3 regions of the Streptomyces sp. P6-2-1 genome follow, and region 1 is predicted to be linked to each of the others. Evidence: riboswitches for the same ligand, from Rfam matches in the RefSeq annotation. Region 1 holds a riboswitch; each other region holds the start of a gene.
The links. A riboswitch is a leader RNA that binds a small molecule or an ion and turns the genes downstream of it on or off. The one in region 1 is predicted to bind S-adenosylmethionine.
Positions count from the first base shown of each region.

Region 2: another riboswitch for S-adenosylmethionine. It lies ahead of thrC (threonine synthase); the one in region 1 lies ahead of ACQYWQ_RS29465 (cell envelope biogenesis protein OmpA).
Region 3: another riboswitch for S-adenosylmethionine. It lies ahead of ACQYWQ_RS06685 (aminotransferase class V-fold PLP-dependent enzyme); the one in region 1 lies ahead of ACQYWQ_RS29465 (cell envelope biogenesis protein OmpA).

Region 1 covers NZ_CP192513.1:7,015,157-7,017,408, reverse strand. The annotation lists gene ACQYWQ_RS29475 (GNAT family N-acetyltransferase) at 1-460, shown strand, start outside; gene ACQYWQ_RS29470 (OsmC family peroxiredoxin) at 575-997, shown strand; SAM riboswitch class IV at 1,133-1,273, shown strand; gene ACQYWQ_RS29465 (cell envelope biogenesis protein OmpA) at 1,303-1,437, shown strand; gene ACQYWQ_RS29460 (cell envelope biogenesis protein OmpA) at 1,607-2,252, shown strand, end outside.
Region 2 covers NZ_CP192513.1:3,044,899-3,047,150, forward strand. The annotation lists gene thrC (threonine synthase) at 1-1,057, opposite strand, end outside; SAM riboswitch class I at 1,074-1,229, opposite strand; gene ACQYWQ_RS13075 (glucosyl-3-phosphoglycerate synthase) at 1,449-2,252, shown strand, end outside.
Region 3 covers NZ_CP192513.1:1,513,336-1,515,587, forward strand. The annotation lists gene ACQYWQ_RS06685 (aminotransferase class V-fold PLP-dependent enzyme) at 1-882, opposite strand, end outside; SAM riboswitch class IV at 1,125-1,242, opposite strand; gene trpD (anthranilate phosphoribosyltransferase) at 1,375-2,252, opposite strand, start outside.

The DNA.
Region 1 (2,252 bases):
GCGCTACCTGTACCGCCCGCCCCGCACCCGCGCCGAGTGCGAGGCGACGATCGCGGTGCCGCCCGCGTGGGAGAACGACGGCGACCGCGTCCTCCTCGCGGTGTGCCCCACACGCCCGGCGCCCGGTGTGCCCGCGCTCGCGGGCGAGGTGAGCCTCAACCTGCGCGACACGCGCGCCCGTCAGGCGGAGATCGGCTGGACGCTCCACCCGGCAGCGGCGGGCCACGGCTACGCGACCGAGGCCGCCCGCGCCCTCGCGGGGCTCGCCTTCACCACCCTGGGCGCCCACCGCGTCCACGCCCGCGTCGACACGGAGAACACCGCGTCCGTCCGCGTCTGCGCACGCCTCGGCATGCGCCGCGAGGCCCACTTGGTGGAGAACGACGTGCGGGAGGGGGAATGGGGCAGCGAGTTCGTGTACGCGCTGCTGGCACGGGAGTTCGCGGCCGCCGGGGAGTGAACGCGGACCGAGGCGGTGCGGGGGCGCTACCGGGCCGCCCGGCACCAGCGTGCGGGCCGCCGCGGGCCCGCCCAGCGTGGGACCGGGGGAGGCACGAGCGCGAAGGAGCGGGGCATGCGGGCGACGGGCTCGTCGGTGTGGAGCGGGACCTTCCACGAGGGCAGCGGTTCGCTCTCGGCGGGGTCGGGGGTGGTGCGCGAGGCGCCGTACACCTTCGCGAGCCGCTTCGAGGGCGCGCCGGGCGCGAGCCCCGAGGAGCTGCTCGCCGCGGGGCACGCGGGCTGCTACAACCACGCCCTCGCCAACATCCTGGACAAGCGCGGCAAGCCCGCCGGCTCCTTCCGCACCCGTGTGGACGTGGACCTGGGCACCGAGGTCGTCAGCCCGCGCGTCCTCGGCGTGCGCATCACCGTGGACGCGGAGATCCCCGGGCTCTCCGATGCGGAGTTCCAGGAGTACGCGGCGCGCGCGGGCCGCACCTGCGCCATCTCCCGCGCGCTCGCGGTCGAGGTGACGGTCGAGGCCGCGCTGCGCTGAGCGCGGGCGCCTCCCCACGGGACACGCGCGCCGCCGCGCACGTCCCGCCCCGTACGCGCGCGTGGCCGCGGTGGGCGGCCACCGCGTGGACACCGTCTTGACGGTCCGTCGTGGCGCCGTGACACTGAGGGGGACGGTCACGATCGTCAGCGCCCGCGCGGAGTGTTCCGCGCGTGGTTCATCGGCCCCGGCCCGCTGACAGGCAACCCTTCGACCGCGATGGGGTGCCCCGGGTGACGACCTGGTCCCGCCACGGCGGCGGGACAAGCGCGGCCCCCGTGGGGTGGCCGGGAGGGGTGGGTGTCATGTCCGGAGTTCTGGCCCGGCGCCGCGCCGACCGCTTCCCCGCGCCCGTACGCCCCCGGCGCCGCACCCTCACCCGCAGGCTCCACATCGACCTGCTGCGCGTGTGCGGGGCGACGGGCCGTCCCGCCCGCTGACGGACCCCCGCCCCCGTCACCACCCCCGGCGCCCCGTGCGCCCCCTGTGCCGTGTCTTCCTCCCCCCTCGTCACCTGGGAGAACCATGTCCGGAACCCTTGCCCCCTCCTCGCCCGCCCTCCCTCTCTGTACCCCCGCGCCCGCCCGGCGCGGCAGTGGCCTGCCGCGTGTGCGCGAGGCGGTCGAGCCCGTCGAGCGGCAGCGCATCGGCGTCGCGGGCGGCCACGGCTTCTACCCGGCCCCGCACCGGTACGCCCTGTACCTGACACCCCGGCGCGCGGACGCGCTGCGCGTCGCCGTGACGGTGCGGCTGCTCGGTCTCGGTGAGACCCTCGCGGTCGTCCCGCTCGAAGGGCCGGGCACACCCGCGTACGAGAACCTGCGCTGCGCCTACGAGGCGACGCGCAGGCACTACGCGGGACCGCTCACCGTGCCCGCCCTGTGCGACCGCTGGACCGGGCGCGTCGTCAGCAACCACACGCCCGACATCCTGCGCGATCTGCACGGCCGCTTCGGGCCCGCGGAGACGGCCGAGTGCGGGGCGTGCGCGCTGCGTCCGGCCGCGCTCGCCGCCGAGACGGACCGGCTCGAAGCGGAGTGGGACTTCACGGGCGCGGTCCCGGGTACGGGGCCGCTCGACGCCGTCGCGGCGCGTTTGCGGCGCGACCCGTACGTGTGCGGCGAACGCCTGACGGCGGCGGATGTCGACGCGTGGTCGGCGCTCGTCGCGCTCTGCGCGCTGCCGGAGACGGGCGGCACACCGCACGAGGCACTCGCGAGGCACTCCGGGCGCGAGGTGCTCACCGCGTGGGCGC
Region 2 (2,252 bases), 4.0 Mb from region 1:
CCACGACCTGCTCGTCGTCCACGTCCTCGACGGCGCCGCCGGTGCGGCGGGCGATGTCGAGCACGTAGGGGCCGTCGGCCGGGTTGCCGATCGCGAGGGACTTCGCGATCGTCTTCGGCTTCTGCGGGCGCACGACGTCGTGCCCGGCCTTGTACGCGGTCGACACCGGCGAGCAGCCCTCGGCCTGGGCGCCGAAGATCTTGTACGGCTTGTCCGCGACGAGGCCGAGTTTGATCAGTTCCTTCAGCCCCTTGTCGATCTTCGTCAGCTGCGAGCCGGAAGCGACCGGAATGACGATCTGGTCGGGGATCTCCCAGCCGAGCTGCTCGCAGATCTCGTACGCGAGCGTCTTCGAGCCCTCGCCGTAGTACGGGCGCAGATTGACGTTGACGAAGCCCCAGCCCTCGCCGAGCGGGTCGCCGATCAGCTCGGAGCAGAAACGGTTCACGTCGTCGTACGTGCCCTCGATGCCGACGAGGTCGCCGCCGTAGACGGCCGCCATGACGACCTTGCCCTGCTCCAGGTCGTGCGGGATGAAGACGCAGGAGCGGAAGCCCGCGCGCGCGGCGGCGGCGCCGACGGCTCCGGCGAGGTTGCCCGTCGACGAGCAGGACAGGGTCGTGAAACCGAAGGCGCGCGCGGCTTCGACGGCGATCGCGACGACGCGGTCCTTGAAGGAGTGCGTGGGGTTGCCGGAGTCGTCCTTGACGTAGAGGCCGCCGGTGACGCCGAGTTCCTTGGCGAGCCGGTCCGCCTTCACGAGTTGCGTGAGTCCGGGGTTGGTGCTGGGGTGGCTCGCCACGTCGGCGGGCACGGGGAGCAACGGGGCGTAACGCCAGATGTTCTTGGGGCCCGCCTCGATCGCGCGGCGCAGTTCTTCGACGTCGCCGGAGGGAAGCTCGTAGGCGACCTCAAGAGGACCGAAGCAGCTCTCGCAGGCGAAGATCGGGCCGAGCGGGAAGCGCTCGCCGCACTCGCGGCAGGAGAGCGCGACAGCGGGGCCGAGGTCGACGGCGGAGGTGGTGTTCTGCGGGATTTCGGCGGCTTGCACAGCCATGTGGGGAGGCCCTCTCTCCTCATCTTCCCCGCGGCGCATCTCGCCGCGAGACGGAATTGGCACCTTCCCGAGCCAGGGCCTTCGGTGGCGGTATCGACGAACCGCGCGGAGACTGGCTGGAGGGTTGCCGGGGCTTCAACGGGCCGTATCCCTCTGCCCCTCTGGATGAGCGTTGTGGCACCCGGGCTTCGGGCCCGGAGCGTTTGTGACACAAGGTGACAGCGCACCCCGACATGGGATGGTCACCCGCGTTGTTCAAGACTGTAACCGAAGCCCTGGATCGTGGAGAGAGCCGTCCGCACGCCGAGATGAAGGTCTCACCGGCGCCCTCCGCAGGGGCGGCAGTCCGGGGACCCGGCACCGGGTCCGCACGCACGAGGGGACAGACGCCGTGATCGAAGAGGTGGAACGCTGGCTGGAGCGCCGCTCCTGGACCGCGAACGACTGGCCCGTGGAGCGGCTCGCCGCGCTCAAACGTGCCGCGGGGACCTCGGTGGCCGTCGTCCTCCCCGCCCTGAACGAGGAGGCGACCGTCGGCGCGATCGTCGACGTCATCCGGCGTGAACTCGTCGACGCCGTCCCTCTCGTCGACGAACTCGTCGTCCTCGACTCGGGCTCCACGGACCGCACCGCGGAGGTCGCGCGCGCGGCCGGGGCGCGGGTCGTGCACAGGGACGCGGTGCTGCCGCGGCTGCCGACCGTGCCGGGCAAGGGCGAGGTGCTGTGGCGCTCGCTGCTCGCGACCGAGAGCGACCTGATCTGTTTCGTCGACGCGGATCTCAAGGACTTCAGGTCCGCTTTCGTGACCGGCATCCTCGGTCCGCTCCTCGCCGAGCAGGACGTGCACTTCGTGAAGGCGATGTACGACCGCCCGCTGGGCTCCGAGCCGGGCCAGGGCGGCCGCGTGACGGAGATGATGGCGCGCCCGCTGCTCAATATGCACTGGCCGCGGCTCTCGGGTTTCGTGCAGCCGCTGGGCGGGGAGTACGCGGCGCGGCGCTCGCTCCTCGAACAGCTGCCGTTCCCCGTGGGGTACGGGGTCGAGCTGGGTCTCCTCGTGGACGCGCTGCACACGGTGGGGCTGGACGCGCTCGCGCAGGTGGACGTGGGGGTGCGGGTGCACCGCCACCAGGACGGACACGCCCTGGGCCGCATGGCGGCGACGATCTACCGCACGGCGCAGGTGCGGCTCGCG
Region 3 (2,252 bases), 5.5 Mb from region 1:
CGCGTAGGCGCCGATGACGTTCGGCGAACCGGCCTCGTGGCGGGCCGCCCCCTGGTGCCACTCGACGTCCACGCCGCCGTCCGCGCGCCTGCTCACGGCACGGCTCGCGCCGCCGCCCGCGAGGTAGGGCTCGGCGTCCTCCAGCCAGTCCGCGCGGCCCGCGAGCACCCCGGCGCCGAAGGGCGCGTACAGCTTGTGGCCCGAGAAGGCGACCCAGTCCACGTCGAGGTCCTGGACCGAGACGGGGTGGTGCGGGGCGAGCTGGGCCGCGTCGAGGACGATCCGCGCGCCGTGCGCGTGCGCGACGCGGGCCAGCTCGGCGACGGGCCACAGCTCCCCCGTCACGTTCGACGCGCCCGTGACACACACGAGGGCAGGTCCCCGGCCGGTACGGGCCCTGAGCGCGCCCTCCAGCGTCGTGACGGCGTCCGCGGGGCTGCGCGGGGCGTCGAGGTGGGTCACGGCGGCGGTGCGCCAGGGCAGCAGCGAGGCGTGGTGCTCGGTCTCGAAGACGTACACCTCACAGCCCGCGGGCAGCGCGGCGGCGAGGAGGTTGAGCGAATCGGTCGTGGAGCGCGTGAAGACCAGCTCGTCGTCCGCGCGGCAGCCGAGGAAGGCGGCGACGTCCGCGCGGGCGGTCTCGAACAGCTCGGTGGACAGCTGCGAGAGGTACCCGGCGCCGCGGTGCACGCTGCCGTAGTAGGGGGCGTAGGCGGCGACGTCGTTCCAGACGCGCTCCAGGGCGGGGGCGCTCGCGGCGTAGTCGAGCGCGGCGTACTCGACCTCGCCGCCGGTGACGAGCGGCACGCGCACCTCGCGGCCGAGGACGGGCAGCGGGGCGGCGAGGGCGGCGGTGGCGGAGGCGGTGGCGGAAACAGACATGGCGAACTCCCGTACGTGGAGGCGGAAGGCAGCGGAAGGCGAGCTGCGAGGACGGGGGCGGCGGGCGGTACGAAGGGCCCGGCGGCCCAGGACGGCGAAGGGCGCCGCACCCTGACGTGGTGAAGGGTGTGCGCCCTACGACATTCGCTTGCTCACGGAGAACCGCTCCCTCGACGACCAGGACCCCTGGTGCCTGACGCCGCGAAAGGGAGGTGTGCCAACGCCCCTGACGGGCGCGGAGGGGTCCGCGCTTGCCGCAGACCTCGCTGCCTGCGGCCAGGTCTTCACCCGGGGCACCCCGCCACGGACGGAGGGTTGCCGGACAGCAGGCCGGGGCCGTAGTCGCTGTCACTCATGACCTGCCAGCATCCTGCCACAGGGCCCCGCGCCGGGCCCAGGGGGTTCCAGCATGCGAAACGGGCGGTACGCGCCCGAGGCCCGTACCGCCCGTGCCGGTGAAGCGGCGCCAACCGCCGCCCGCCCCGGTGGCGGTCAGCTGTTGCTCGCCCTGACCCAGCGCTCCAGCGCCGCCTCCGCGGCCCCCGAGTCGAGCGCTTCCGCGGCCCGCGCCATGCCCTCCCCGATCCGGTCCCTCAGCGACTCCCCGCTCGGGCGCAGGGCGGCGAGGGCCGCCGCCGAGTTGAGGAGCACCGCGTCGCGCACCGGGCCGCGCTCGCCCGCGAAGAGGCGGCGGGCGACCTCCGCGTTGTGCGAGGCGTCGCCGCCGCGCAGGGCCGTGACCGGCGAGAGCGTGAGGCCGACGTCGCGCGGGTCGAAGCTCTCCTCGCGCACCGCGCCGTCCTGGACGATCCACACGCGCGAGGTCGCCGCCGTCGTGAGTTCGTCGAGACCGTCGTCGCCCCGGAAGACGAGCGCCGACGAGCCGCGCGCGGCGAGCACCCCGGCCATGATCGGCGCCATCCTCGCGTCGGCCACGCCGGTGGCCTGGGCGCGGACCCGGGCCGGATTGGTGAGCGGCCCGAGGAAGTTGAAGGTCGTACGGATGCCCAGTTCACCGCGTGCCGCGGCGACGTACCGCAGCGCCGGGTGGAACTTCACGGCGAAGCAGAAGGTGATCCCCGCTTCCTCCGCGACCTGCGCGACCCGCTCCGGGCTCAGCTCCAGGTTGACGCCGAGCTTCTCCAGGACGTCGGAGGCCCCCGAGGCCGACGAGGCGGCGCGGTTGCCGTGCTTGACGACCTTCGCGCCCGTCCCCGCGACGACCACGGCGGACATCGTCGAGATGTTGACGGTCTTGGCCCCGTCCCCGCCGGTACCGACGATGTCGACGGCGTCGCCGGGGACGTCGATGGTGCGGGCGTGCGCGTACATCGCCTCGACGATGCCGCTGATCTCCTCGACGGTCTCGC